2 regions of the Streptomyces sp. x-80 genome follow, and region 1 is predicted to be linked to the other one. Evidence: riboswitches for the same ligand, from Rfam matches in the RefSeq annotation. Region 1 holds a riboswitch; the other holds the start of a gene.
The links. A riboswitch is a leader RNA that binds a small molecule or an ion and turns the genes downstream of it on or off. The one in region 1 is predicted to bind S-adenosylmethionine.

Region 1 (15,171 bases):
CTCCGCGACGAACACCACGATCCTGGTGCTCAGCTCGCTGACCTGCCAGCTCGGCGTATTCGCCGCCGAGCGCGGTGACGTCAAGAAGCTGCGGGCATGGTTCGTGGTCACCTTCGTCATGGGTGCGATCTTTATCGGCGGTCAGGTCTTCGAGTACACCGATCTGGTCAAGCACGAGGGCCTCTCGCTCTCGTCGGGCCCGTACGGTTCGGTGTTCTACCTCACCACCGGTTTCCACGGACTGCACGTGACGGGCGGTCTGATCGCCTTCCTGCTGGTCCTGGGCAGGACGTACGCGGCCAAGAGGTTCACCCACACGCAGGCCACCGCGGCCATCGTCGTGTCCTACTACTGGCACTTCGTCGATGTCGTCTGGATCGGCCTCTTCGCCACGATCTACCTGATCCGGTAACCGGACCCGCATTTCAGACAGACCTAACCAAAGCATCGACGCAGAAGATCCTGACACCGGGGTAATCCGTGAAAAAGCTCTCCGCACGACGGCGCCATCCGCTGGCGGCGCTCGTCGTCCTACTCTTCGCGCTGGCGGTCACCGGGGGGCTGTACGCCGCGTTCGCGCCGGCGGACAAGGCTCAGGCCGATGACGCCGCCCAGTCTCTTGCCATCAAGGAGGGCAAGAAGCTCTACGCCGTGGGCTGCGCAAGCTGCCACGGCACCGGCGGTCAGGGCAGCTCCGACGGCCCGAGCCTGGTCGGCGTCGGCGCCGCCGCCGTCGACTTCCAGGTGGGCACCGGCCGTATGCCCGCCCAGCAGCCCGGCGCCCAGGTGCCGAAGAAGAAGAACATCTACAGCCAGGCCGAGATCGACCAGCTCGGGGCGTACATCGCCTCGCTGGGCGCCGGCCCCAGCGTGCCGACCAAGGACCAGTACAGCCCGGACGGGGCCGACATCGGCAAGGGCGGCGAGCTGTTCCGCACCAACTGCGCGCAGTGCCACAACTTCACCGGTCAGGGCGGCGCCCTGACCAACGGCAAGTACGCGCCGTCGCTCGAGGGCGTGGACCCGAAGCACATCTACGAGGCCATGCAGACCGGCCCGCAGAACATGCCCTCCTTCGGTGACGGTTCGCTGTCGTCGGAGAACAAGAAGGACATCGTCGCGTACCTCGGTGCCGTCAACAGCGATGACACCCCGAGCCCCGGTGGCCTGAGCCTCGGCGGTCTGGGCCCGGTCAGTGAGGGCCTCTTCGGCTGGATCGCCGGTATGGGCGGGCTGGTCGCGGTCGCCATCTGGGTCGCCGCCCGGACTACGAAGGCCAAGAAGTCATGAGTGAGACTGGACGACACGAAGACGTGCCAGAAGAAACCCTTCCCAGTGAGCGGGAGACGGCTCACGCCGGCGCGGTGCAGGTGGCGGACGATCCGTTCGCCGATCCGGGGCTGCCGGCCCACGAGCACCGCGTCCAGGACATCGAAGAGAAGGCCGCCCGGCGCTCCGAGCGCACCGTGGCCTTCCTCTTCCTGCTGTCCATGCTCGCGACGGTCGGCTTCATCGCCGCGTATGTGATCTTCCCGATCGACAAGATCGTCTACATCTGGCCGTTCGGTCACGTCAGCGCGCTGAACTTCTCGCTCGGCCTGACGCTCGGTGTGGCGCTCTTCTGCATCGGCGCCGGCGCGGTCCACTGGGCCCGCACGCTGATGTCGGACGAGGAGGTCGCCGACGAGCGGCACCCGATCGAGGCCGCGCCGGAGGTCAAGGCCAAGGTTCTGGAGGACTTCGCGCAGGGCGCGAAGGAGTCCGGCTTCGCCCGGCGCAAGCTGATCCGCAACACGATGTTCGGTGCGCTGGCCCTGGTGCCGCTCTCCGGCGTCGTCCTGCTGCGCGACCTCGGGCCGCTGCCCGAGAAGAAGCTGCGCGGCTCGGGCTGGAAGAAGGGCATCCGCCTGGTCAACCAGTCCACCAACCTCCCGCTGCGTCCCGAGGACATCGCGGTCGGCTCCCTGACGTTCGCCAAGCCCGAGGGCCTGGAGGAGAGCGACGAGGATTTCAACCAGCGGATCGCCAAGGACGCCCTGATGCTCGTGCGGATTCAGCCGCAGAACATCAAGGACAAGCAGGAACTCGCATGGTCGCACGAGGGCATCGTCGCCTACTCGAAGATCTGCACCCACGTGGGTTGCCCGATCAGCCTCTACGAGCAGCAGACGCACCATGTGCTCTGCCCGTGCCACCAGTCGACCTTCGACCTTGCTGACGGTGCCCGAGTGATCTTCGGCCCGGCCGGACACGCGCTGCCGCAGCTGCACATCACGGTGAAGGACGGCTACCTCGAAGCCGTAAGCGACTTCGCGGAGCCCGTCGGCCCGAGCTTCTGGGAGCGCGGATGAGTAACGAGACGAGCGCGACCACCACGCGCCGCGGCAAAGCGCCCGCCGGCGAACGGGTCGCGGACTGGGCGGACGGCCGGCTGGGCATCTACAGCCTGGCCAAGGCCAACATGCGCAAGATCTTCCCGGACCACTGGTCCTTCATGCTGGGCGAGATCTGCCTCTACAGCTTCATCATCATCATCCTGACCGGCGTCTACCTGACGCTGTTCTTCCACCCGAGCATGGCCGAGGTCGTCTACCACGGCTCGTACGTGCCCATGCACGGCGTCCGGATGACGCAGGCGTTCGAGTCGACGCTGAACATCAGCTTCGACGTCCGTGGCGGTCTGCTCATCCGGCAGATCCACCACTGGGCCGCCCTGGTCTTCCTGGCCGGCATGATGGTCCACATGATGCGGGTGTTCTTCACCGGCGCCTTCCGCAAGCCGCGCGAGGTCAACTGGCTGTTCGGCTTCCTGCTGTTCGTGCTGGGCATGTTCACCGGCTTCACCGGCTACTCGCTCCCGGACGACCTGCTCTCGGGCACCGGCGTCCGCTTCATCGAGGGTGTCATCCTGGCGATCCCGCTGGTCGGGTCGTACCTCCAGATGTTCATCTTCGGCGGCGAGTTCCCGGGGCACGACATCATCCCGCGGTTCTTCACGGTGCACGTGCTGCTGCTGCCGGGCATCATGCTCGGTCTGCTGGTGGCGCACCTGATCCTGGTCTTCTACCACAAGCACACGCAGTTCCCGGGTGCCGGCAAGACCAACAACAACGTCGTCGGCATGCCGCTGCTGCCGGTCTACATGGCGAAGGCCGGAGGCTTCTTCTTCCTGGTCTTCGGCTTCATCGCGGTGATCGCGGCGGTGGCCACCATCAACCCGGTGTGGGCGATCGGTCCGTACCGTCCGGACCAGGTGTCCACCGGCGCCCAGCCCGACTGGTACATGGGCTTCGCCGAGGGCCTGGTGCGCGTGATGCCCGGCTGGGAGTGGGACATCTGGGGTCACACCATCAACTTCGGTGTGCTGATCCCGATCGTGATCTTCCCGCTGGTCCTGGTCGCGATCGCGGTCTACCCGTTCGTCGAGTCCTGGATCACCGGTGACAAGCGCGAGCACCACCTCCTGGACCGTCCGCGCAACGCCCCGACCCGCACCGGCTTCGGTGTGGCCTGGCTGACCGCGTACTTCGTGATGCTCATCGGTGGCGGCAACGACCTGTGGGCCACGCACTTCCACCTGTCGATCAACGTGATCAGCTGGTTCGTCCGGATCGCGTTCTTCGTCGGGCCGGTGCTCGCCTTCATCGCCACCAAGCGGATCTGCCTGGGTCTCCAGCGGCGTGACAAGGACAAGGTGCTGCACGGGCGCGAGTCCGGCATCATCAAGCGCCTGCCGCACGGTGAGTTCGTCGAGATCCACGAGCCGCTCACCCAGGAGCAGCTGCACACGCTCACCCAGCACCACCAGCCCGAGCCCATGGAGATCGGCCCCGTGGTCGACGAGAACGGGGTCGAGCGCAAGGTGCCGCGTTCGCAGAAGCTGCGTGCCAAGCTCTCGCAGGGCTACTACGGCGAGAACAATGTCATTCCGAAGCCCACGGCGGAGGAGTACAAGGAGATCACCAGCGGCCACGGCCACCACTGATCCCCGCAGCGTCCTATAAGGGCGCGGTTGTGAGTACGCCACCCAGAAGGCCCCGTCCTGCCTCATCCGGACGGGGCCTTCCGGCATGCCCGGGGGTCGATAGGGTTGGCCGCACAAGCAGGAGACGAAACCAGGAGCGTGGACCATGAACGTTGTGACCCCGGTTGGCGGCGACAGCGTGGCGGCCCACACCTGGCCGGGCATCCTGAACGCCCTGCTGGACGGCCGTGACCTCGCCGCCGCCGACACCGCGTGGGCGATGGACAAGATCATGCGGGGCGAGGCCAGCGACGCGCAGATCGCCGGTTTCGCGGTGGCGCTGCGGGCCAAGGGCGAGACCGTCGCGGAGATCTCCGGAATGGTCCGGACGATGTACGCGCACGCCCGGCTGATCGAGGTGCCGGGGCCCAGCGTGGACATCGTCGGCACCGGCGGCGACGGCGCCAAGACCGTCAACATCTCCACGATGTCCTCGATCGTGGTGGCCGGCACCGGCGCGAAGGTCGTCAAGCACGGCAACCGCGCGGCGTCATCGGCGAGCGGCGCCTCCGATGTGCTGGAGCAGCTCGGCGTCAATCTCGATCTGACACCGCAGCGGGTCACCGAGGTCGCGCAGGAGGCGGGCATCACCTTCTGCTTCGCGGTGAAGTTCCATCCCTCGCTGCGATATGTCGCCCCCGCCCGCCGTGAGCTGGGCGTCCGCACCACGTTCAACGTGCTCGGCCCGCTGACCAACCCGGCGCGGGTCCGTGCCCAGGCGACCGGTGTCGCCGACGCCCGAATGGCGCCGATCCTCGCCGGGGTGCTCGCCGAGCGCGGCTCGTCGGCGCTGGTGTTCCGCGGCGACGACGGGCTGGACGAGCTGACCACGACCGCGACCTCCCGGGTGTGGACGGTGCGCGACGGCGCCGTGCGCGAGGAGCCCTTCGACCCGCGAGACGTCGGCATCCCGCTGGTCCCGGTGGCGGCGCTGCGCGGCGCGGACGCGGCGTACAACGCGGAGGTGGCGCGCCGGCTGCTGGACGGGGAGAAGGGTCCGGTGCGGGACGCCGTGCTGCTGAACTCCGCGGCGGCGCTGGTGGCGCTCCGGCCGACCGACGCCCCGTTGGCGGAGCAGATCCGGGCGGGTATCGAGCAGGCCGCCGAGTCGATCGACTCCGGGGCGGCCAAAGCGGCGTTGGCGCGCTGGGTGGCGGCCAGCAACGCCTGAGCGCGGCCGCTCCCGGGCACGGGAGGTGGCGCAAGGCCCGGTCCGCATGACGGACCGGGCCTTGCGCCTTTTTGTTCGTGTGGCATGATTCTGCCCAGGTCACGAGTGACAGCGATGCAGGCCCCGGCCCGCTGTCCGGCAACCCTCCTTCCGTGGCGGGGTGCCCCGGGTGATGACCAGGTCGCAGGCAACGAGGTCTGCGGCAAGCGCGGATCCCTCGCCAGGGATCCTGGTCCCCGAGGGAGCACCTTCCGTGATGAAGCGAATGCGATAGGGCCGAAGGCCCCTTTCTCCGCGTTGTTCCGCGCTTTTCCGCGCGTCTTCTCTCTTTCTTCAGCACGCTGCGCCCGCGCCTTTTCGCGCCGGTGCGCGCAGCGAATTCGCTTTTCTCTCACGGGAGTTCGCCATGCCTGTTTCCGTCGTTTCCGCCGTTTCCGCGGACTCTGCCGACCGCGCCGGTTCCGCCGACCGTTCCGGCTGTGCCCCGCTGCCCGTTCTGGGACGGGACGTCCGTGTCCCGCTGGTGACCGGTGGCGAGGCCGACTACGCCGCGCTGGACTACGCCGCCAGCGCCCCGGCACTCCAGCGGGTCTGGGACGACGTGGCGGCCTACGCGCCGTACTACGGCAGCGTGCACCGCGGTGCCGGATACCTCTCGCAGCTGTCCACGGACCTGTTCGAGAACAGCCGCCGGACGATCGCCGACTTCCTGGGCTGCCGCCCGGACGGCGACGCGGGCGACCAGGTGGTCTTCACCCGTTCCACGACCGACTCGCTGAACCTGCTGGCGGCCGCGCTCCCGCAGGACACCCAGGTGTTCGTCTTCGAGACCGAGCACCATGCGTCGCTGCTGCCGTGGGAGCGGCGCGCGGACACCGTGGTGACGTACCTGGACGCGCCGCGCACCCCGCGGCAGGCGGTCGACATCCTGGCGGCGGCACTGGCCGGCCGCGAGCCCTCCGCCGGCCCGGCGCTGGTGTGCGTGACCGGTGCGTCGAACGTGACCGGTGAGCTGTGGCCGGTACGGGAGCTGGCGGCCGTGGCGCATGCGCACGGCGCGCGGATCGTGCTGGACGCGGCACAGCTCGCACCGCACCACCCCATCGACATCGGCGCGCTGGACGTGGACTGGGTGGCCTTCTCCGGGCACAAGCTGTACGCCCCGTTCGGTGCCGGGGTGCTGGCCGGCCGCGCGGACTGGTTGCAGGGCGCCGAGCCGTACCTCGCGGGCGGCGGGGCCAGCCGTACGGTCGCGCGGCGTACGGACGGCGGGGTGGACGTCGACTGGCACACCACCGCGGCCCGGCACGAGGCCGGTTCGCCGAACGTCATCGGCGCCTACTCCATCGCCGCCGCCTGCCAGGCGCTGACCGAGGCCGGCTTCGACGAGCTGGTGGCGCGCGAGCAGCGGCTGATCGCCCGGGTCCGGGAGGGCCTGGCCACGGTCCCCGAGGTGCGGGTGCTCTCGCTGTTCGGCGACGACGCCCCGCGGGTCGGCGTCCTCTCGTTCGTGGTCGAGGGCTGGAACAGCTCGCACTTCGCGGCGGCGCTGTCGGCGGAGTACGGCATCGGGGTCCGCGACGGCCTGTTCTGCGCGCACCCGCTCGTACGGACCCTGCTCGGCAGCGAGTCCGACGAGCCGGGGGAGTGCGGCGCCCCCGAGGCGGCGCCGGGCGAGAAGTCGCTCAACGCCATCCGGGTCAGCTTCGGCGCCGGCACCCCCGATGAGCACATCGAGCGGTTCGTGCGGGCGGTCCGGGAGCTGGTGGCGGACGGTGCGCGCTGGAACTACCGCACCGAGGGCGGCCGTTGCGTGCCGGACCCCGCCGCCTGAGGGCGGCCGGGCGGTCCGCGTCGCCGGCCGCGACCGGCCTACGCGTCCAGGCCGATGGCGAAGGCCGCCTCCAGGTCGTGCTGCGAGTAGGTGCGGAAGGCGATGTGCGTCTCGGTGGAGGCGACGCCCGGCACCTTGCTGATCCGGCCGGGGATGACGTCGGCGAGGTCGTCGTGCGCGGCGACCCGGACCATCGCGATCAGGTCGTGCGCGCCGGTGACGGAGTAGACCTCGCTGACCCCCTCCAGCGCGGCGATCTTCTCGGCGATCTCCGGGATCTGGTCCACGCTGGTCTTGATGAGCACGATCGACGTGATCACGGCTGGCTCTCTCCCTCGGTCGCCGGTGCGTTGCTCCTGGTGGCCACCACACTATCCCTCCGGTAGCGGAGCCACGCGTAGAGGAAGCCGAGCGCGAAGCCCACCACATGGGCGAGGTAGGCGACGCCCGGACCGCTGGGGCCGTCCTGCGCCGACCGCCACTGGAGGAAGAACCAGAAGAGCAGCACGGCCCAGGCGGGGAAGCGCAGCGGCAGGAAGAAGAGGAACGGGAAGACGCTGGTGACCCGGGCCCTGGGGAAGAGGTGGAGGAAGGCGCCCAGGACGCCGGAGATCGCGCCGGAGGCCCCCACCAGGGTCTGGCCGGACGCGGCGTGCGCGGCCGCGTAGCCGAGCAGCGCCAGATAGCCGGTCGAGAGGTAGAAGACGGCGAACGGCAGCCGGCCCATCCGGGCCTCGGCCATCCCGCCGAAGACGTACAGAAAGAGCATGTTGCCGAGCAGATGCAGCCAGCCGCCGTGGACGAACAGGGCGGTGAGCGGCGTGACCAGGGCCCGGACCGAACCGCTCCACAGGTCGGCCGGGATCACCCCCCACTGCGCGAAGTAGGCAGCCTGGGCCCGGAGCAGCGCGTTGCCGGTGCCGTACACCCGGTTCAGGCCGGAGGCGGGGCCGAGCGCGAAGACCGCGCAGTTCAGGGCGATCAGCACGGCCGTCACCCGGGAGAACACGGCGCGCAGGGACCGGGCGGGCTGGGCCGGCCGGGTGAAGCGGGGAGAACGTGAACCACGTGAACGACGTGAACGACGTGCGGGACGGGGAGAACCGGGGAATTGCGACGGCGCCGTCATGAAGTGATCATGACGTAACGGGGGCAACCGGGACAGAGTGCCTCGCCGCGTCCGGGCTCTCGGGGAGCGCCCGCACCGGCCCCTGCGAGGCCGTAGGGTTACAGGCAGTATTTTGACGTACTTCCGCAGTCCGACGGTGCACCGCGGGAAGCTGCACGGCACGAGCACGACGAGCACGAAAGAGGACTTCACGATGGCGCTTCCCCTGCCGACGGCCGAGACGCGGTGGCGCTGCACCCTGTGCGGCAACCTCACGCGTTTCGACGTGACCCGCCGGTCCAAGGTCGTGGAGTACGTCCACCTGGATCTGGCCGGGGAGCCGAGGGTGGAGGAGCGCGAGGTCCTCGATGAGAGCATCGAGTCCGTGCGCTGCCGCTGGTGCAACGCGGTCGACCAGATCGAGCTGGTGGACCGGCCGGGCGCGAGCGCCTGAGATCGGAGCGATGCAGCCGTGGAGGAGCGTCCAGAGGGGGAGCCGGGCTCAGCGCACGACGACGCACCGGAGGGTGCGGCCGACGAGGTGCTCGACCGTCCGCTGCCCGAGGGCGTACGGCGCCGCGTCGTGGCGCTCACGGCGGAGGCGTTCGGCGGTCTGACGGTCGCCGAACTCCCGCCACCGCTACGGCAGTACGCACGTTTCACGCCGACTCGCCGGGCGAAATTCGCCGGTAATGCGATGGCCGCGGCGCTGGAGAGCGATGCGGTCTTCCGGCAGCGGATCGCGGGCAAGCTACGCGAGGCCCAGCCGGAACTCGCCGAAGCCCTGGAGCACGGCACCCCGCCCGCCGCCGCCGACCCGCTGGATGTCGCGGCGGCGGCCTATGTGCTGCGCCCGGAGGGCTGGGTCAAGCTCGTCGCGGCGGCCGGCGAGGAGGCCCAGCGGGTCCGTGCCGAGCGGGCCGGCGAGGAGGCCGAGCGGGAGCTGGCCCGGCTGCGCGAGGAGCTGGCGCAGGCGCGGACGGACGCCCGTACGGAGTCCGACCGGTCCCGGGCCGACCTGGACGCGGTCCGTAAGGAGAACGAGTCGTTGCAGCGCAAGCTGCGCAGCGCGCTGAGCGACGTCAAGCGGGGCGAGGCGGCGGTGCGCAAGGCGGTCGCGGCGCTGGAGGCCGCGCGGGCGCAGGCGGCGACGGAGAAGACCGCCGCGGACAGCGAACTGCGCCGCCTCAAGGCCCGGATCGCCGAGGCCGAGGCGGCGCTGGAGACCAGCAGACGGGCCGTCCGGGAGGGCCGCAGTGTCGAGGACATGCGGCTGCGGCTGCTGCTGGACACGGTCCTGGACGCGGCCCAGGGGCTCCGCCGCGAGCTGGCGCTGCCGCCCGCGAACGTCCATCCTGCGGACACCGTCGAGGCGGTCGTGCCGGGCCGGATGACGCCGAGGGACATCGCGACCCGGGCGCTGTCGGAGATGGACCCGGCACTCCTCGACCAGCTGCTGGCCCTGCCGCAGGCGCATTTGGTGGTGGACGGCTACAACGTCACCAAGACCGGCTATCCGACGATGCCGCTGGACAAGCAGCGGCTGCGGCTGCTGGGTGGCCTCGCGGTACTGGCGGCGCAGACCGGCGCGGAGATGACCTGCGTCTTCGACGGCGCGGAACTGGCGGCGCCGGTGCTGCTCGCCCCGCCGCGCGGGGTACGGGTGCTGTTCAGCAAACCGGGCGTGACGGCCGACGAGTTGATCCGCCAGCTGGTGCGGGCCGAGCCGCCCGGCCGTCCGGTGGTCGTGGTCTCCACGGACCGGGAAGTGGCCGACGGCGTGGCGAAGGCCGGCGCCCGGCCGGTCGCATCGGCCTTGCTCCTCAAGCGACTTGCCCGGACCTGACGAACCCGCGAATCCGGCGGCAATTCGTGCCTGAGCGTCAAGTTGCCATTACTGCCTGTGCGATGTTGGTAAAGGATGGGGCACCTGACGCAGTTTTTCCCCGTGAGGATTTGAAGGGATCACAAGTCGGTTACTAAGGTCGGGCCCCGAACCTTCATACAGGTGATCATCCAACCGGGATGAACAGTGAAGGAACCGCCGAGTCCGCGGTGTGCGCGCGGAGCCGGGGTCTCGTCCCCACTTCCCGGTAGGCGGCTGGAGGAAGAAGGAGCTCGCCTTCGTGGCGTCCCACCGTCGACCCAAGCAGCCGAGCCGTACTCGCGTGACCGTGCTCACCGCTACCGCCGCTGCCGCCGTTGCCCTCTCGTCCCAGGCCGCCCAGGCCGATCCGAAGCCGGCCAAGAAGGACGTCAAGGCCGAGGTTGACAAGCTCTACGAGCAGGCGGAGCAGGCCACCGAGAAGTACAACGGCGTCAAGGAAGACCAGGACAAGCTCCAGAAGGAGGTCGAGGGCCTCCAGGACAAGGTCGCCCGCGGCCAGTCGGAGCTCAACCAGCTCCGCAAGGGGCTGGGTGTCGTCGCCTCCGGCCAGTACCGCAGCGGCAGCATCGACGCCTCGGTGCAGCTCTTCCTCTCCGGTGACCCGGACACCTATCTGGACAAGGCCGCCACGCTCGAACAGCTCAGTGGCAAGCAGGCCGAGCAGCTGAAGGTCATCGCGGACAAGCAGCGCCGGCTCGCCCAGGAGCGGACCGAGGCCGCGGGCAAGATCAAGGACCTGACGGACACCCGTAAGGCGCTGGGTGACAAGAAGGACGAGGTCAAGGGCAAGCTCGCCAAGGCGCAGGAGCTGCTGAACACCCTCACGGCCAAGGAACGCGCGGAGCTGAAGGCCGAGGACGACAAGAAAGCGGCCGGCGGTGACAACCGCAGCAGCCGCGGCAACGACCGGGTCGACCTGGGCAACGACGCCCCGGCCTCCGGGCGCGGTGCGGCCGCCCTGGCCGCCGCGCAGTCGAAGATCGGGATGCCCTACGTCTGGGGCGCCACCGGTCCGTCCTCCTTCGACTGCTCGGGCCTGACCTCCTGGGCGTACAAGCAGGCCGGTCAGACGATCGCGCGCATGTCGCAGGACCAGGCCAACGCCGGTACCCGGATCTCCTCGCAGAGCGCGCTCAAGCCGGGCGACCTGGTGCTCTTCTACGGCGACCTGCACCACGTCGGCCTGTACGCGGGCAACGGCCAGGTGCTGCACGCGCCGAAGCCGGGCGCCTCCGTGCGCTACGAGGCGATCGGCAACATGCCCTTCATGTTCGGTGTGCGCGTCTGAACCGGCCGGACACTCCGGAACGGCCGCCCGAACGGGCGAATTGCTCCTTGCGCCGCTGACTTCCCGCCCCGCCGGTGACCTGCGCAGTCACCGGCGGGGCGGCTTTTTGCATATGAGCCGGGGTCTTTGGCCGCCGTGTATCCGCGCGGTTACTGTCTGCCCTCGCAGCCGCCGGTCACCGACCGCTCTTCCCGGGCGGCACGGGCTGCACACAGAAGGAGTGCGGCCCACGTGTCCCATCGCCGTAGCGCGCGGCCCGGCCCCGTCACCCTCACCGGTGTCACCGTCCTGTCGGCCGCCCTGGCGACCGCCGCCGCCGCGCTGACCGCGGCACCGGCGTCCGCCGACCCGGCGGACCACACCGCGGCCCGCGACGCGGCCGTCGCCCGGGTCGCCAAGCTCTACGAGCAGGCGGAGCGCGCCACCGAGCAGTTCAACGCCGCCGGCGAGCGGACCGGGAAGCTGCGCGGCGAGGTGTCGGCCCTTCAGGACCGCACGGCCCGCGCCCAGGAGCGGGTCAACCGGATGCGCGGCCGGCTCGGCGCGCTGGCCGCCGCCCAGTACCGGGCCGGCGGGATCGACCCCAGCATCACGCTGATGCTCACCGAACGGCCGGAGAACTATCTGGAGAAGGCCGCCGTGCTCGACCGCCTCAGCAGCTCCCGCCTCGGCGAGCTGCGCGCACTCCGGGCGGCACGGCGGGGCCTGGAGCAGCAGCGCCTGGAGACCGCGAGGAGGCTGGCGGACCTGGAAGCGGGCCGTAAGGCCGTCGAGCGCCACAAGGCGGAGGTCCAGCGCAAGCTGGCCGACGCCCGGCGCCTGCTGAACGCGCTCCCCGCGGGTGACCGGGAGACCTACGACCGGATCTCCCGGGGCGACGGGCACGGCGCCGGTGCCCCGGACCTCTCCGGGGCACCGGCGTCCTCGGGGCGGGCGGCCGCGGCCGTCGCGGCGATCCGCGCCGCCATCGGCTCCCCGTACGCCTGGGGGAGCACCGGGCCTTCGTCGTTCGACTGCTCCGGACTCACCCAATGGGCCTACGGCCGGGCCGGGGTCGCCCTCCCGCGGACCTCGCAGGCCCAGCGGGGCGCCGGGCATCAGGTGCCGCTCGCCCAGGCCCGCCCCGGCGACCTGGTCATCTACCGGTCGGACGCCAGCCATGTCGCGATGTACGTCGGCAACGGCCGGGTGGTGCACGCGCCGTATCCCGGCGCGCGGGTGCGCTACGACCCGGTGGGCATGATGCCGGTCTCGTCCGTCACCCGGCCCTGAGCGGACGCCCAGCGCTGTTGCCCCGGCCGGACCGCACATACGATCGGCCGCATGTCGGGTCAGCGAGCGGGACGGCGGCGGCCGTCGCGGGCCGGGGTGGCGGGCTGCGCCGCCCTGCTGCTCGCGCTGCTCGCCCAGCTGGCCGGCTGCGCGCCGCCCGCGCCCTCCTCACGCGACCGCTTCCCGGACGTCCAGCGGATGCTCGACGCACGGGCGCGGGCCGTCCGGGACCGGGACGCCGCCGCCTTCCTGGACACCACCGACCCGCGGGCCACCGGCTACCGGGCCCGGCAGCGGGAGATGTTCGGCAATCTGGCGGCGGTACCGCTGGCCGACTGGCGCTACGACCTGGTCGCGACCGGTGCCTTCCCGCTCCCGGACGGCGGCAGCGGCGAGCGGCTGGCCGCGCAGGTGCGGCTGCGCTACCGCCTGAAGGGCTTCGACACCGCACCGGTCACCTCCGTCCAGTACCTCACGCTGACCGCCCGCGACGGCCGCTGGCGGATCTCCTCGGACACCGACGGCGCGGCCGCCGGCCGGGCGGGCACCCGCCAGCTGTGGGACCAGGGTCCGGTGCAACTGGTCCGCGGCCGGTACACCCTGGTCCTCGGCACCGCCGTGGACCCGGCGCGGCTGCGCGATCTGGCGGACCGGGCGGACGCGGCGGTGCCCGCGGTCCGCGCCGCCTGGCGGGGGAACTGGCCGGGGCAGGTCGTGGTGGAGGCACCGGACTCCGTCGGCCGGATGGCGCAGCTGCTGGGCAGTGACGACCCGTCCGGCTACACGGGGATCGCGGCCGTCACGACCACCGAGGCGGGCGCCGCGGACGCCGCGCCCGCGGACCGGGTGATCGTCAACCCGGACGCGTACGACGAGCTGAACGACCTCGGCCGCACGGTCGTGCTCACCCACGAGACCACTCACGTCGCCACCCGCACAGCCACCACGGCGGCCACCCCGCTCTGGCTCTCCGAGGGGTTCGCCGACTGGGTTGCCTACCGCGGCTCCCGGCGCGCGCCCGCCGTCGCCGCCCCGGAACTCTCCCGGGCGGTCGCCGCCGGGCAGCTGCCGGTCCGGCTGCCGGCCGACGACGACTTCGGCTTCAAGGGCGGCGCGGACCGCCTGGCGCGGGCCTACGAGGGCGGCTGGCTGGCCTGCCGGATGATCGCCGACAAGTGGGGCGAGGCCACGCTGATGGCCTTCTACCGGGAGGCGGGGAAGTCCGGCAAGGGACAGGGGCACGCGGGGCCGCCCGCGAGCGCGGCGCCGTCCGCCGGGGCCGGTACGCCGTCCGGCACGGCGGTGTCCGGCGCTCCGGGGCCTTCGGGGACTTCCTCCGGGGCCACCGAGGACAACCGGCAGTCGGTCCGCGCGACCCGGCTGGACCGGGCGATGCGGGCCCAACTGGGCGTCGGGCTGGCGGAGTTCACCCGGCAGTGGCGCGCTTACGTGAAGGGCGAGCTGCACTGAGCGCGGGGTGGGCCGGCCGCCGGCTCACCGGGTGAGCGGCCCGGGGCCGGGCGGGCCCGCCCGGCCCCGGCGGCGGGCCCGGCGGCGGGTACGAGGGTCACGCCCGCCGTGGCCGGTCGCCGGGGCGGTACTGTCGGCCCCGAGCCGCCCCACCGGCCCCGCCCGCGTGGCCTGCCGCGCGGGCCCGCCCCGCCGACCCCGACCGCCGAAAGACCATCGTGCACAAGACCCTCATCGTCACGAACGATTTCCCGCCCCGGCCCGGCGGTATCCAGGCATTCCTGCACAGCATGGCGGTGCGGCTGGACCCCTCGCAGGTCGTCGTCTACGCCTCGACCTGGAAGCGGAGCGCCGAGGGCGTCGAGGCCACCGCCGCCTTCGACGCCGAACAGCCGTTCCCGGTGGTCCGCGACCGTTCGACGATGCTGCTGCCCACCCCGGCGGTCACCCGGCGGGCCACCGGTCTGCTGCGCGAACACGGCTGCTCCGCCGTCTGGTTCGGGGCCGCCGCGCCGCTCGGGCTGATGGCGCCCGCGCTCCGCGCGGCCGGCGCCCGCCGCATCGTGGCGACCACCCACGGCCACGAGGCGGGCTGGGCGCAGCTGCCGGCCGCCCGGCAGCTGCTGCGCCGGATCGGCGAGGGCACCGACACCCTCACCTATCTCGGCGAGTACACCCGGTCGTGGATCGCCGGGGCGCTCACCCCCGAGGCCGCCGCGCGGATGGTCCAGCTCCCGCCCGGCGTGGACGAGGAGACCTTCCACCCCGGCCCCGGCGGTGACGCCGTACGGGCCCGCCTCGGGCTCGCCGGCCGGCCGGTCGTGGTGTGCGTCTCGCGGCTGGTGCCGCGCAAGGGCCAGGACACCCTCATCGAGGCGATGCCCGCCATCGTGGCGGCGGTGCCCGACGCGGTGCTGCTGATCGTCGGCGGCGGTCCCTACGAGGAGAAACTGCACGCACTGGCCCTGGCGAAGGGTGTCGGGGACGCGGTGCGCTTCACGGGCGCGGTGCCCTGGGCGGAGCTGCCGGCCCACTACGGCGCGGGCGATGTGTTCGCGATGCCGTGCCGCACCCGGCGCGGCGGGCTGGACGTCGAGGGGCTGGGCATCGTCTATC
Region 2 (15,171 bases), on a different contig from region 1:
GCCGACTACGGCGACAGCAAGGCCAACAGCTCCCAGAAGTACTGGGACCGGCTCAGCCGCGCCTTCGAACAGGCCAACCCCAAGATCAAGATCGATGTCCAGGTCTACAGCTGGACGGAGGTCGACAAGAAGGTCGAGGACCTCGTCAAGGCCGGCAAGGCCCCGGACATGGCGCAGGTCGGCGCGTACGCCGACTACGCGGCCAAGGGCCGCCTCTACAGCGCCGACCAGCTGCTCTCGATACCCACCCAGGCCGATTTCACCCCCGCCCTCGCGGAGGCCGGCGAGTACCACCGCACCCAGTACGGCATGCCGTTCGGCGCCAGCACCCGGCGGCTCTTCTACAACAAGAAGCTGTTCGCCGAGGCCGGTATCACCGACCCGCCGCAGAGCTGGGCGGACGTCGCCCGCGACGCCGGCCGGCTGAAGGCACGCGGCGTCAAGATGCCGTTCGCGCTGCCGCTCGGCCCCGAGGAGACCCAGGCCGAGACGCTGCTGTGGATGCTCGGCGGTGGCGGCGGCTACACCGACAGCATCGGCAAGTACGCGATCGACTCGCCGGAGAACGTCAAGACCTTCGAATGGCTCCGCACGGAGCTCGTCGGCAAGGGCCTGACCGGCGCCAGCCCCGCCAAGCTCAACCGCGAGGACGCCTTCGCGGCGTTCGCGGACGGCGAGGTCGGCATGCTCAACGGCCACCCGACCCTGATGAAGCAGGCCGAGGCCAAGGGCATCGACTACGGCACCGTCGAACTGCCCGGCGCCGGCGGCAAGGCCAAGTCCACCATGGGCGTCGCCGACTGGATGATGGCCTTCAAACAGAACGGCCACCAGGCACAGGTCGGCAAGTTCCTGGACTTCGTCTACAGCGAGAAGAACGTCCTGGACTTCTCCGGCACCTACGGCCTGCTGCCGGTCACCACCTCCGCCTCCGAGGCGATGCTGGCCGACGGCAAGTACAGCAAGCTGCACAGCTTCCTCAAGCAGCTCAAGAACGCCGAGTTCTACCCGGCGAACAAGACCTCCTGGCCGCTGGTCTCCAAGACCCTCAAGGCCAAGATGGGCACCGTGGTCGGCCCGCGGGGCAACCCGGCCGGCGTCCTCACCGACATCCAGCACCTCGCCGACCGGGCGGACAGCGCCGCCGAATGAGCCCGCGCCCGGCGCACCGGCCGCTGTCCGACCGTGGGCTTATCGTGGAAACGTGATGACGAGCGGTACGGGCGGCGGCGCGGAGCACGGCGCCGGAGGCGACGAGACCGCCGGCACCGGCACGGACGGCGCACCCGGACCGGCCGCGGCGGATACCACGGCGGACGGCGTGGCCGCCGCCGCGGCCGGTGCCCGTACGGCGCCGCTCTCCACCCGGGACGAAGCGGTGCTCGCCGTCGAGCGGCGCTCCTGGCCGAGCCCCGGCGCCAAGGAGCGCGTCATCCGTGAGCGGCTCGGCATCTCCCCGACCCGCTACTACCAACTCCTCAACGCCCTGCTCGACGACCCGCGCGCGCTCGCCCACGACGCGGTCACCGTCAACCGCCTGCGCCGGGTACGCGACGCCCGCCGGGCCCGCCGCTGAGGCGACCGCGCGCCGCCGGCCGCCGGGTCACCCCGCCGCGCCGCGCCATCGGGTCACCCCGCCGCGGCACCGGAGCGCCCCGCGTCCGCCGTCCCGATGCTCCCGTTCACCCCACGCGCGCCCACGCGCCACCGATAGGGTCGGCGCCATGGGCAGCCCCCCGAACGCCGCGCCGACGCCGAGCCCCGAGCCGGCCCCGCATCCCCGAGCGACGCCGGACCCCGCACCGGCCCCGGACACGGCACAGCCCCGCAGCTCCGAGCCGCCGGCAGCCACGCCGCCCGTCCCGGTGCCCGGTACCCAGGCCGGCCGCGACGGCCTCGCCGCGCTGCTGGCCCGTCCCGAACAGGCCGTCATCGCCATCGACTTCGACGGCACCCTGGCCGATATCGTCCCCGACCCGGCGCAGGCCCGCGCCCACCCCGGCGCCGCCGCCGCGCTCGGCCGGCTCGCCCCGCGGCTGCGCGCCGCCGCGGTGATCACCGGCCGCCCGGCCGGTGTCGCGGTCGCCCTCGGCGGCGTGGCCGGCGTCCCCGGGCTGGAACACCTCGTCGTCCTCGGCCACTACGGCGCCGAGCGCTGGGACGCGGCGACCGCCACCGTCCGGGCCCCCGCCCCGCACCCCGGTATCGCCGCCGTGCAGGCCGAACTCCCCGGCGTCCTGGACCGCTCCGGCGTCTGGCGGGGCACCTGGGTCGAAACGGCCGTCGAGACCAAGGGCGGCCGCGCCATCGCCGTCCACACCCGTCGCGCCGACGACCCCCAGGCCGCCTTCGACCGGCTGCGGGCCCCGCTGGCCGCGCTCGCCGAACGCCACGGCCTGGTCGTCGAGCCCGGCCGGCTGGTCCTGGAACTGCGCCCGCCCGGTATGGACAAGGGCGTCGCGCTGGCCGGCTGGGTGCGGGAGACCGGCGCCACGACCGTGCTCTACATGGGCGACGACCTCGGCGACCTGGCCGCCTTCGCCGCCGTCGAGGAACTGCGCTCCGGCGGCCTGACCGGCGTGCTGGTGTGCAGCGGCAGCGACGAGGTCACCGAACTCGCCGAGCGCGCCGACCTGGTGGTCGACGGTCCGCGGGGCGTCGTGGGCCTGCTGACCGCCCTCGCGGACCGGCTCGCCGCCTCCTGAGGCGCTGCCGCGGGCCCACCGGGCCCGCGGCGTCACCGGCCGGGCCTGGGGAGCTACTGGTCGAGACCGAGGACGGACTCCGCCGTCGTCCAGTCGTGCGCGATGGCCCGCTGCGCCTTGGTCAGCTCGGCCTTGCCCGAACAGATCGCGGACTTGAGGCGGTTCTCCACCCGGTCCTTGGGGTTGTTGGGCCCGGAGCCCGGCTTGTGCCCCGGGGACGGGGGCTCGGCCCACAGGTTGCGCGGGTCGTTGGGGTCGCCGCCCAGTTCCAGGCTGATGAGGTGGTCGTACTCGGCGTCGTGCAGGCTGCCGGTATAGCCGTACGACGCGGCGTTGGCCTTCTTCTCGCGGCCGGTGATGCTCGCCGGGGGCCGGATACCGGAGGTGTAGCCCTTGTGGCAGATCGTCGTCTTCAACGTCGCCGGTGTGACCTTGGGGTTCGTCGCCCCGGGCGTGCACTTCGGGTCGGGGAGCGGCTGTTTGTCGGCGGTGTACCGGAAGTGGCAGGAACCGGGGGCGGGCTGCTGCTGCACCGTGTACGCGGACTGCGGACCGGGCCCCACCGGTATCGGCGGCTCGCTCGCCACGGCGGAGGGGGGCACCGCCCCGGGGTGCGGTGAGCCGCCCTTGGCATCGGCGGGGGACTGGCCGGACGAGCATCCGGTGACGGCGGCCACGAGCGCGGCGGAGGCCGCGAGCACGGCCCAGCGTGCGGTATTCGGCATGACGGAGGACTACCCAGCGGCGGTGCGGTCCAGCCGGGGCGGCGGAAGCGCGGCGGCCACCGCCGCCCTGCGTACGCGCCGGGCGTACGCCGTCCGTCAGCCGTCCGTCAGCTGTCGCCCCCGCGCCGGAAGCGGTCGCCCACCACGCCCTGGTCGGTCTCCCACCAGGGGCGCGTCAGCTCCGGCTGCGGTACGGCCGGCGCGCCGGTGCCGCTCGATGCGTCCGGGCCGGCCGGCGTATCCGGCACCCCCGGCGCCGCCGCTACCGTCGCCAGTTCGCGGTCCAGGCGGGCGTCCAGCGCCGCCGTCTTCCCGCGCTCGGACCGTACCCACTCCGCGAAGACCGCGATGAGGAAGGGCAGCCCGACCAGTTCGGCGATGGTCAGCATCAGCCCGCCGCCGATCATCTGGTCGAGCTGCGGGCTGGGGTCCCAGGGGCGGTGGTGGGCGGTGTACCAGCCGCCCGCGATCAGCGTGCCGCTGGTCATCACCACGATGCCGGGCACCGCGTCGACCAGCCCGTCGACCAGCACGAGGAGCGCCCGCACCGGATGGCTGCACCATGCGGGCAGCAGCGCCTCACGGGTGAGCATCGGCAGGACGAAGAGGCAGCCGACGACCAGCAGTTGCAGATACATCAGCTCGTGCAGCGGACCGTGCCGCAGCGCCGTCGGGAAGTACGGCGTGAAGTAGATGGCCAGCTCGGAGGAGAGCACCAGAACGGTACTGACCAGGGGGAACGTCAGCAGTCGCAGGACGCGGCCGGAGAGCGCGCCGCGCAGCCACCGGGCGGTCGGCGTCCGCTCGTCCAGCGCCCGCAGCGCCAGCGCCAGCGGGTCGCCGAGCGCCAGGCCGAGCGGGGCGATCAGGTCGAGGACGATGTTCTGCACCGCGGCGGGCCAGAACAGCTCGTGGTCGTAGACCGCCAGCCCGGACATGGTCGCCACCACGATCGCGCCGAGCCCGATGCCCGCGAACGCCACGGTCCGGGCGACCGGCCACCGCTCACCGCGGCGCGCCAGCCGCACGACGCCCCAGGCGTAGAGGCCGCCCAGCAGCAGCACCAGGACGAGCGCGTACGGATCCAGCTGCCAGCTGCCTGCCAGCCGACCCGCGGTCAGCTCCGGCAAACCGGCCGAAAGCGTTGTCACTGTCACGGACCACCACGCTAGACCTGCCGCCCGGCGGGCCGCGCGCGGGGCACCCCGAACGCGCGGACGGCCCCGTACGGACCGCCCGGCCCCGGGTGCCCGGAGCCGCCGCTCAGCCCGTCAGCTCCCGCAGCTGGTCCAGGAACCACCGGTCGGGCGGCAGCGCGGTGGCGGCCGCGGCCAGCCGTTCGGTGCGCGCGGCCCGTTCGCCGTGGGGCATCGTCAGGGCCTCGTGCAGCGCCCGCGCGGTGCCGGTGATGTCGTACGGATTGACCGTCAGCGCGTCCGCGCCCAGTTCCTCGTGGGCGCCCGCCTCCCGCGACAGCACCAGCGCGCAGCCGCCGTCCGAGACCACCGGGATCTCCTTGGCGACCAGGTTCATCCCGTCCCGGATCGGGTTGACCAGGGCCACGTCCGCGAGCCGGTAGGCGGCCAGCGAGCGCGCGAAATCGTCCTTGACGTGCAGCACGACCGGCTGCCAGCCGGGCGTGCCGTACTCGGCGTTGATGTCCCCGGCGACCCGTTCGACCTCGGCGGTGTAGTCGCGGTAGACGGCCAGGTCCTGGCGCGAGGGGTAGGCGAAGGCGAGGTGTACGACCCGTTCGCGCCACTCGGGGTGGTCGGCGAGCAGCCGGCGGAAGGCGAGCAGCCCGCGCACGATGTTCTTGGACAGCTCGGTGCGGTCGACGCGGACGATGGTCCTGCGGTCCGGCCCGCCGATCTGGGCGCGCAGCGCCGCCAGCCGCTCGTCCACGTCGGGGCGGTGCGCCCGCTCGCGCAGGAAACCGGCGTCGGCGCCCAGGCCGTGCACCCCGATCCGGGTCGTGTGCGCCGGCCGCCCGGCGGGGTACGAGACGAGAGCCGGGGCGTCGTCCCCGGGGTGGGCGGGCGCGCAGTCCGCGCCGAGTGCGGTCGCGGCGCACGCCATGAAGTTCGCGGCCCACCGCCGGGTCAGGAAGTTCGCCCGGTCCGCGCCCAGGATGCCCAGTGCCAGCTGCCGCTGGATGTCGTCGGGCAGCATCGCGAAGTACTCCGCGGGCGCCCACGGAGTGTGCGAGAAATGCGCGATCCGCAGGTCGGGGCGGCGCTCGCGGAGCATCCCCGGCACCAGCGCCAGGTGGTAGTCCTGCACGAGGACGGCCGCGCCGGGCGCCGCCCCGTCGGCGAGCGCGTCCGCGAAGGCCGCGTTGTAGGTCTCGTACGACGCCCACTGCGCCCGGAACTCCGTGTCGAAGACGGGCTCCAGCGGTGTCTGGTAGAGCATGTGGTGGACGAACCACAGCACGGAGTTGGCGATGCCGTTGTAGGCGGCGGCGTGGATGTCCGCGGGGATGTCCAGCATCCGTACGCGCCGGCCGCCCGTATCGGCCGGGTCCAGTTCACCCGCCGCCGGGCCGTCCCCGGCCGGGGCGCCGTGCGCCGCCCGCCGGACGGCCTCCCGGTCGCCGTCGCCGAGCGCGGCGCACACCCACACCGCGTCCGTACCGGGCCCGATGGCCGACAGACCGGAGACCAGCCCGCCGCCGCCGCGCTTGGCGGTCAGCGCGCGGGCAGCTCCCTGACCGGCCTGCCCGGGGGGTCCGGTCTCGGCCAGGGTGTAGGAGACCGGACCGCGGTTGGACGCGACGAGAACCTCGGCACCACTGCGCTCGGAGACCATGCCGCGACACTAACCCGGCACGGATCCGCGCAAACGTACGGAGCGCGGGTCAGGCCGCGCGTCGCTCCGCGTACTCCGGTATTTCGGCCATCGGAGGGCGCTCCTCGGTGTCCACATCCGTCGTCCGGGGGACGAAACCGCTCGCGCCGCGGTCGAACTGGGTGAGCCGGGGGCGCACCAAGTGGCCGCGGGTGAGCCGGAGTTGGGCGGTGCGGTAGATGGCCGCGGCCATCCGGCCGAGCGCCTGCCCGTCCTGGTGGCGGTGTTTGCGCACGCCCACATCCACCTGGGCGAGGGCGTCGAGGCCGACCGTGTGGAGCGCGTCGACCAGCAGGCCCAGCTCCACGCCGTAGCCGACCGGGAACGGCAGCCGCTCCAGCAGCGAGCGGCGGGCCGCGTACTCACCGCCCAGCGGCTGGACGAAACCGGCCAGCCGCGGCCAGTGCAGATTCAGCAGCGGGCGGGCGACCAGCTCGGTGACCCGGCCGCCCTGACCTGCGCCGCCGCCCGGCCCGGCGATGCCGTCGGCGCCGCCGCGGCCCGTCTCCAGCGGCCGGTCGTACATCGCCTTCACGAACTGGATGTCCGGTTCGGTCAGCAGCGGCCCGACGATGCCGGAGACGAAGGTGGCCGAGAACTCGCGCAGGTCGGCGTCGACGAAGCAGATGATGTCGCCCCGGGTGACCAGCAGCGAGCGCCACAGCACCTCGCCCTTGCCGGGCAGCGCCGGGATACGCGGCAGCACGGCGTCCCGGTGCACGACCCGCGCGCCGGCCGCCGCCGCCACCTGGGCCGTCCGGTCGGCGGAGCCCGAGTCCAGCACCACCAGCTCATCGACCAGGGGGACCGCGTCGGTCATCAGCTCACCGCGGATCGCCGCGACGATCGCGCCGACCGTCGCCTCCTCGTCGAGGGCGGGCAGCACCACGCTGACCGTCCGGCCCGTCTGCCGCTTGGCCTCCAGCAGCCGGTCGAGCGGGCGGTCGGCCGCGGACCAGGAGCGGCTGCTGAGCCAGCGCTCCACCTCTTCCAGCACGTCTACGACTCCCTCGGTGGCCGCCGGGCGGGCGGTCGGTGTGATCCATCTCGCGGTTCGGACGACTATCTCAACCATCAGTGGCTTCGGTTACAGTCTTGAACAACGCGGAGGACCGCCGCATGCCGGGGTCGCCGCACACAAACGCCTGGGTTTCACCCAGTGCCATACCGCTCATCCAGAGGGGCAGAGGGATACGGCCCGTTGAAGCCCCGGCAACCCTCCAGCCGGTCTCCGCGAAGATCAATGATCACAGCGCGCGAGGCTCCCGGCGGGGAAGGTGCCAAATCCGTCTCGTGGCGAGATGCGCCGCGAGGAAGATGAGGAGAAAGGGCCTCGCCTCCATGGCTGTGCAAGTCACCGAAAGCTCTCCCGCCGTCACTCTCGGTCCCGCCGTCGCGCTCTCCTGCCGCGAGTGCGGACAGCGCTTCGACCTCGGCCCCCTCTTCGCCTGCCAGGAGTGTTTCGGGCCGCTCGAAGTGGCCTACGACCTGCCGACCGGTGACCCGGACGGGCTACGGAAGCGGATCGAGTCCGGTCCGGGCAACATCTGGCGCTACGCCCCCCTGCTGCCCGTCCCCGCCGACGTCGCCGGCAAGCCCAGCCTCAACCCGGGGCTGACCAAGCTCGTCAAGGCCGACAACCTCGCCCGCGAGCTGGGCGTCACCGGCGGTCTGTACGTCAAGGACGACTCCGGCAACCCCACGCACTCCTTCAAGGACCGGGTCGTCGCCATCGCCGTCGAGGCCGCCCGCGCCTTCGGCTTCACCACCCTGTCCTGCTCCTCCACCGGCAACCTCGCGGGCGCGGTCGGCGCCGCGGCGGCCCGCGCCGGATTCCGCTCCTGTGTCTTCATCCCGCACGACCTGGAGGCCGGCAAGGTCGTCATGGCCGCGGTCTACGGCGGCGAACTGGTCGGCATCGAGGGCACCTACGACGACGTCAACCGCTTCTGCTCGGAGCTCATCGGCGACCCGCTGGGCGAGGGCTGGGGCTTCGTCAACGTCAACCTGCGCCCCTACTACGGTGAGGGCTCCAAGACGCTGGCGTACGAGATCTGCGAGCAGCTGGGCTGGCGGCTGCCGGACCAGATCGTCATCCCGGTCGCCTCCGGCTCCCAGCTCACGAAGATCGACAAGGGGCTCAAGGAGCTGATCGCGCTCGGCCTCGTCGAGGACCGGCCGTACAAGATCTTCGGCGCCCAGGCCGAGGGCTGCTCGCCCGTCTCCACGGCCTTCAAGGCGGGCCACGACGTCGTACGGCCGCAGAAGCCGGACACCATCGCCAAATCGCTGGCCATCGGCAACCCGGCCGACGGACCGTACGTGCTCGACATCGCGCGCCGTACCGGCGGTGCGGTGGAGGACGTCGACGACGCGCAGATCGTGGCCGCGATCAAGCTGCTGGCCCGCACCGAGGGGATCTTCGCGGAGACCGCGGGCGGGGTGACCGTCGGCGTGACCCAGAAGCTCATCGAGAACGGTCTGCTCGACCCGGCGCTGACCACCGTCGTCCTGAACACCGGTGACGGCCTCAAGACGCTGGACGCCGTGGCCCCCACCACCGGGCCCACGGCCACCATCCGCCCGAGCCTGGAAGCGTTCCGCGCGGCCGGTCTGGCCGGCTGACCCGTCGTACGCGGCGTGTGCGGCGGCGGCCGCGCACAGCTTCCGCAGCAGCTCCCGAACTCGCACCCGAAGTCGCTGGAAGGCAGAACCCATGAGCGTCAAGGTCCGCATCCCCACCATCCTCCGTACGTACACCGGCGGCCAGGCCGAGGTCCCGGCCGAGGGCGCGACCCTCTCCGAGGTGATCGCCGACCTGGAGAAGAACCACCAGGGCATCGCCGCCCGGGTGCTGGACGACGCGGGCAAGCTGCGCCGCTTCGTGAACGTGTACGTCAATGACGACGATGTCCGTTTCGAGCAGGGCCTGGCGACGGCCACGCCGGACGGTGCGGGCATCTCGATCATTCCCGCGGTGGCCGGCGGCTGCTAATTCAAGCCATCTCTCCGCTTGCCTGACTGGAATTGCCCCGTCCGCCGTAAAGCGGACGGGGCAATTCCATGTGCGGAAAGGCGATACCATTCAGGTGATCCCTCTCCGCAAGCGTGCTGAACGCATATGAGACCGCGGTGAGTTGTGCCCGAAGTGTGTGCGGTATTTGTCGCATAGGCACGCTATGCCCGGCCCGAATTGCCCGGGACTATCGGGAGTTCACCGCATATCGCCGTTTCTCCGGCGCCAGAATTCTCGTCCGATTGACCTGTTGCTCTGGGCAGTGGTGCGGATACATTCAGCGGCGGTCGACGCGTTCCGGCGCACACCCCACGGGCCTCTCGGGGGGTGAGGTCTGACCCGGGTCCGCGGAGTGCGGTCCTGCGCAAGGGCCAGTAATAGGGGAGTTAGGCATGGCTCAGGGCACCGTCAAGTGGTTCAACGCGGAGAAGGGGTACGGCTTCATCGCGGTCGACGGTGGTGCGGATGTTTTCGTCCACTACAGCGCGATTCAAATGGACGGCTACCGCACCCTTGAGGAGGGTCAGCGGGTCGAGTTCGAGATCTCGCAGGGCCAGAAGGGACCGCAGGCGGACATGGTCCGGATGGCCGGCTAGGGCGCCGACCGACTGCCGCGTCACAACCGCGTAAAGAGGAGGCCCGTACCCCCGCCGGGGGGTACGGGCCTCCTGTCGTGTGCCGACGGCGCTTCCGGAGTGGCTTCCCCCTCGGCCGCTTGCACTCTCCATGGTCGAGTGCTAATCATTGCGTTAGCACTCTCCGGGTGAGAGTGACAATCAAGGACCGGGTTGGTGAGGTCCGCGGGCCGGTGGGACTAAGGAACCACAGGGCACGCAGGCCGTCCGTCGCGGGCGCCAGGCGCGGTCCGGAGCAAGCAATCCTTCCCCAAGCTCTCAACTGCGTTCGAGCAGGGGAGACCCCATACGTCCGGGAGGACCACTTCACATGGCCAAGATCATCGCGTTCGACGAGGAGGCACGGCGCGGTCTCGAGCGCGGGATGAACCAGCTCGCCGACGCCGTCAAGGTGACCCTCGGCCCCAAGGGCCGCAACGTCGTCCTCGAGAAGAAGTGGGGCGCCCCCACGATCACCAACGATGGTGTTTCCATCGCCAAGGAGATCGAGCTTGAGGACCCGTACGAGAAGATCGGCGCCGAGCTGGTCAAGGAGGTCGCCAAGAAGACGGACGACGTCGCCGGTGACGGCACGACGACCGCGACCGTCCTGGCGCAGGCGCTGGTCCGCGAGGGTCTGCGCAACGTAGCCGCCGGCGCCAACCCGATGGCCCTCAAGCGCGGTATCGAGAAGGCCGTCGAGGCCGTCTCCGCCGCTCTGCTGGACCAGGCCAAGGACGTGGAGACCAAGGAGCAGATCGCCTCCACCGCCTCCATCTCCGCCGCCGACACGCAGATCGGCGAGCTCATCGCCGAGGCGATGGACAAGGTCGGCAAGGAAGGCGTCATCACCGTCGAGGAGTCCCAGACCTTCGGTCTGGAGCTGGAGCTCACCGAGGGTATGCGCTTCGACAAGGGCTACATCTCGGCGTACTTCGCCACCGACATGGAGCGTATGGAGGCGTCGCTCGACGACCCGTACATCCTGATCGTCAACTCCAAGATCAGCAACGTGAAGGACCTCCTTCCGCTGCTGGAGAAGGTCATGCAGTCGGGCAAGCCGCTGCTGATCATCGCCGAGGACGTTGAGGGCGAGGCCCTGTCGACCCTGGTCGTCAACAAGATCCGTGGCACCTTCAAGTCCGTCGCCGTCAAGGCCCCGGGCTTCGGTGACCGCCGCAAGGCCATGCTCGGCGACATCGCCATCCTCACCGGTGGCACCGTCATCTCCGAGGAGGTCGGCCTCAAGCTGGAGAACGCCGGTCTCGACCTGCTGGGCCGCGCCCGCAAGGTCGTCATCACCAAGGACGAGACCACCATCGTCGACGGTGCGGGCGACAGCGAGCAGGTTCAGGGCCGCGTCAACCAGATCCGCGCCGAGATCGAGAACTCCGACTCGGACTACGACCGCGAGAAGCTCCAGGAGCGTCTGGCGAAGCTGGCCGGCGGCGTGGCCGTCATCAAGGCCGGTGCCGCCACCGAGGTCGAGCTCAAGGAGCGCAAGCACCGCATCGAGGACGCCGTTCGCAACGCGAAGGCGGCCGTCGAAGAGGGCATCGTCGCCGGTGGTGGCGTGGCCCTGCTCCAGGCGTCGCAGGTCTTCGAGAAGCTTGAGCTCGAGGGCGACGAGGCCACCGGTGCCGCCGCTGTGAAGCTGGCCCTGGAGGCCCCGCTGAAGCAGATCTCCGTCAACGCCGGCCTTGAGGGTGGCGTCGTCGTGGAGAAGGTGCGCAACCTGACCGTGGGTCACGGCCTGAACGCCGCGACCGGCGAGTACGTCGACATGATCGCCGAGGGCATCATCGACCCGGCGAAGGTCACGCGCTCCGCGCTCCAGAACGCCGCGTCGATCGCCGCGCTGTTCCTCACCACCGAGGCCGTCATCGCCGACAAGCCGGAGAAGGCCGCCGCGGCCGCTCCGGGCGGCATGCCGGGCGGTGACATGGACTTCTGATCCTCCCGGATCATCTGTCCTGACGTTCGTTGGGGCGGCACCCTCCTCCCAGGGGGTGCCGCCCCAGCGGCGTTCCGGCAGGGATGTACGCCGCTGGGATGTGTGGGGAGTCATGGCCGGATGGCGGCCCGTGGGGCAATGAGGGACCAAAGTCCCTGTTCGCGGGATTTAGTCCCGGGTGACACTTTTCCGAGCTCAGAGCCGAGCCGCCCCTCCCCATCCTCGGGTACGAGGGGGCCCTAGCCCGACCCGACTCCGAGGACGCGGTACTCCCATGAGCACACTCGATTCGCTGATCGTCGATGTCAATGACGGTTTCTGGACCTATCTGCTGATCCCGCTGGTGATCTGCGCGGGGCTGTATTTCACGATCCGCTCCAAGGCCGTACAGCTGCGGCTCTTTCCCGAAATGCTGCGGGTGCTGAAGGACAAGGCGCAGCCGGGTCCGGACGGCGGAAAGACGGTGTCGTCGTTCGGGGCGTTCACCATTTCCGCGGCGGCGCGGGTCGGCACCGGCAATATCGCCGGTGTCGCGACCGCGATCACGCTGGGTGGCGCGGGCGCGGTCTTCTGGATGTGGATGATGGCGATCATCGGCGGCGCCTCCGCGTTCGTCGAATCGGCACTCGCCCAGCTCTACAAGGTCCGGCACGGCGACCGGTCCGGCAGTTATCGGGGTGGCCCCGCCTATTACATGCAGCGGGCGCTCGGAAAGCGCTGGCTCGGTGTGCTCTTCGCGATCACCATCACGGTGACCTTCGGCTTCGTCTTCAACGCCGTGCAGTCCAACACGATCGCCGCGGTCGCCTCCGGCTCGCTGTCCGGCGGTGAGGCCGAGTGGTTCGCCCCCGCGATCGGCCTGCTGCTGGCGGTGCTGCTGGGGCTCGCGGTGTTCGGCGGGGTGCGCCGGATCACCTCGGTGACGACGGTCCTGGTCCCGGTGATGGCCGTGATCTACCTGCTGCTGGGCGCGGCCGTGGTGCTGCTCAACGCCGCCGACCTGCCGCGCGTCTTCGGCGACATCATCGGCGGCGCCTTCGGCTTCCGGGAGCTGGCGGCCGGCGGGATCGGCGCGGCGATTCAGCAGGGCATCCGGCGCGGCATGTTCTCCAACGAGGCGGGCCTGGGCTCGGCCCCGAACGCGGGCGCCGCCGCCGAGGTCTCGCACCCGGTCAAGCAGGGCCTCGTCCAGTCCCTCGGGGTCTTCTTCGACACCCTGCTGATCTGCTCGATGACCGCCTTCATCATCCTGACGACCAACCCCGAGCTGGGCGGCCGCCAGGGCGCGGACCTCACCCAGTCCGCGCTGACCGGCAGTCTCGGCAGCTGGGCCGGTCACGTCCTGACCCTGGTCGTCTTCATGCTCGCCTTCAGCTCCATGATCGGGAACTACTACTACGGCGAGTCCAACATCGGCTTCATGATCGACAAGGGCGGCGAGGGCACCGCGAACAGCAAGAAGTGGGTACTGCCCACCTACCGGGTGCTGGTGCTGGCCGTGGTCTTCCTCGGCGCGCTCGGCTCGGTCAGCGTGGTGTGGAACCTCGCGGACGTCTTCATGGGCTTCATGGCGCTGGTCAACCTGGTCGCGATCCTGCCCCTGTCGGTGATCGCCTTCCGGCTGCTGGACGACTACGTCGCGCAGCGGCGGGCGGGCCTGGACCCGGTGTTCACCAGGGACCGGATGCCGGATCTGACGGGCGTGGAGTGCTGGGAGCCGCGGACGGGGGCGGGCTCGGCGGCGGGCGCGGTGCCGGTGGCGTCGGCGAGCTCTCCGGGCGAGCGCGCGTAGCCCTTGGCGGTGTCGGGCCGCCCGGCGGGGGCCGGTCCGGGTCCGGCTCGGGGCCGGACCGGGGCCGGGGTGCGGCCTCGGGGCCGGGGTGCGGCCCCGGTAATGGCCGGCGCCCCAGGGCGTCGGGACGGGGTCCGGACCGGCCCCTGGACCCCCAGCCTCATCCGTCACCCCGCTCACCCGTCAGCTGTCCGTATCCGTATCCGTATCCGTATCCGTATCCGTATCCGTCTCAGCCTCGGTCTCGGTCTCGGTCTCGGTCTCCGTCCCGCCCGTCCGTCTCCGTCGAGGCGGGTGGCCGGTGGTGTGGTGGCCGGTGGTGCGGTGGGTGCGGGATGACGTGGCGGACGACGGCGAGGAGGCCGGGGTCGGCGGCGGTGTAGAGGCGGTGGCGGTCGTGGGGCCGGGAGCGGACCTGTCCGGCGCGTTGCATCGTGGCCAGATGGCGGCTGACGGTGGGGAGCGAGGCACCGACTCGCTCGGCGAGTTCGGTGACGCTGTGCTCTCGGGTGCTCAGCAGCCACGCGAGGTGCAGCCGCACCGGGGATGACAGGAGTCGGAACACCGCGGCGGCCTGGGCCAGGGTCGCCGCATCGGGGTCGTGGTCGTCGGTGGTCATCTGCTTCCTCGCGTGGACGGTCTGGTCCGGAGGCCGTGGCACCCGGCCGGAGGGGCCGGGTGCCTGCCCGTGGGACGGCAGGTGCGGCCGGGGTACGGCCCCGGGCCGGGTCAGGCCAGGACCGGGATGAGGCCGGCGGCGAACAGGACGTAGAAGCCGGCCGCGGCTGCGAGACGGGCGGGAGTCAGCTTGTGGGCGCGCATGGTGGCCAGCAGGTAGACGATGGCGGCCATGGTGACCAGGCCGGACCACAGCAGGGCGCCGTCGAAGTGCCAGCGGGTGAAGAGGAGTCCGAGGCCGCTGGGCACGGTGGCCTGGATCATCATGGCACCGGAGATGTTCGCGAGGGCCAGCTTCGTCTTGCCCTGGCGGACCCAGATCACCGCGTTCATGATCTCCGGCAGTTCCGTGGCGATGGGGGACAGCAGGAGCGCGGTCACGGCGGCGGACAGGCCCAGCATCGGACCGATGGCGTCCAGCTGCTTCACGAACAGCTGTGAGGCGAAGAAGATCACCACGAGGGTGGCCAAGGTCTGCGCGACCACGGCCCAGGTAGCCGGCGAGGCGGCCTTGGGCTGGAACTTCAGCGGCTCCAGCGACTCCTCCCCGCCGTCCTCGGCCTCCTCGCCGTGGCCGCTGCGGATCTCACGCCAGAAGTAGACCGCGTACGCGGCGAAGAACAGCAGGCCGAGCACGGGCTTGAAGGCGAAGGCGACCAGACCGAGCGCGACCTTGACCACGAAGATGGGCAGGAACCACTGCTGGTCCTTCGCCAGCCGCTTGATGTCCTTCGCCTCGCCCAGCGACCGCGCGGTACGCGGCGGGGCCACGGCCGCGCCGGGGCCGCTTTCGAGGACGGGGACGGTGGCGTGCTCCTTGCGGTGCCGGAGTTCCTT

Region 2: another riboswitch for S-adenosylmethionine. It lies ahead of thrC (threonine synthase); the one in region 1 lies ahead of ACLJWH_RS06875 (aminotransferase class V-fold PLP-dependent enzyme).

The regions. Positions count from the first base shown of each region.
Region 1 is NZ_JAJPWM010000003.1:291,637-306,807, forward strand. It holds gene ACLJWH_RS06850 (heme-copper oxidase subunit III) at 1-412, shown strand, start outside; gene ACLJWH_RS06855 (c-type cytochrome) at 481-1,290, shown strand; gene ACLJWH_RS06860 (Rieske 2Fe-2S domain-containing protein) at 1,287-2,351, shown strand; gene ACLJWH_RS06865 (cytochrome b) at 2,348-3,985, shown strand; gene trpD (anthranilate phosphoribosyltransferase) at 4,131-5,195, shown strand; SAM riboswitch class IV at 5,293-5,410, shown strand; gene ACLJWH_RS06875 (aminotransferase class V-fold PLP-dependent enzyme) at 5,602-7,029, shown strand; gene ACLJWH_RS06880 (Lrp/AsnC family transcriptional regulator) at 7,068-7,349, opposite strand; gene ACLJWH_RS06885 (rhomboid family intramembrane serine protease) at 7,346-8,026, opposite strand; gene ACLJWH_RS06890 (hypothetical protein) at 8,352-8,591, shown strand; gene ACLJWH_RS06895 (NYN domain-containing protein) at 8,610-9,983, shown strand; gene ACLJWH_RS06900 (NlpC/P60 family protein) at 10,264-11,313, shown strand; gene ACLJWH_RS06905 (NlpC/P60 family protein) at 11,545-12,585, shown strand; gene ACLJWH_RS06910 (hypothetical protein) at 12,637-14,055, shown strand; gene ACLJWH_RS06915 (glycosyltransferase family 4 protein) at 14,274-15,171, shown strand, end outside.
Region 2 is NZ_JAJPWM010000005.1:143,472-158,642, reverse strand. It holds gene ACLJWH_RS11360 (extracellular solute-binding protein) at 1-1,152, shown strand, start outside; gene ACLJWH_RS11355 (DUF3263 domain-containing protein) at 1,208-1,576, shown strand; gene otsB (trehalose-phosphatase) at 1,725-2,705, shown strand; gene ACLJWH_RS11345 (hypothetical protein) at 2,759-3,430, opposite strand; gene ACLJWH_RS11340 (cytochrome c oxidase assembly protein) at 3,538-4,581, opposite strand; gene ACLJWH_RS11335 (trehalose-6-phosphate synthase) at 4,694-6,241, opposite strand; gene ACLJWH_RS11330 (glucosyl-3-phosphoglycerate synthase) at 6,291-7,277, opposite strand; SAM riboswitch class I at 7,449-7,604, shown strand; gene thrC (threonine synthase) at 7,622-8,905, shown strand; gene ACLJWH_RS11320 (MoaD/ThiS family protein) at 8,997-9,275, shown strand; gene ACLJWH_RS11315 (cold-shock protein) at 9,689-9,892, shown strand; gene groL (chaperonin GroEL) at 10,242-11,864, shown strand; gene ACLJWH_RS11305 (alanine/glycine:cation symporter family protein) at 12,139-13,656, shown strand; gene ACLJWH_RS11300 (ArsR/SmtB family transcription factor) at 13,889-14,275, opposite strand; gene ACLJWH_RS11295 (sodium:calcium antiporter) at 14,386-15,171, opposite strand, start outside.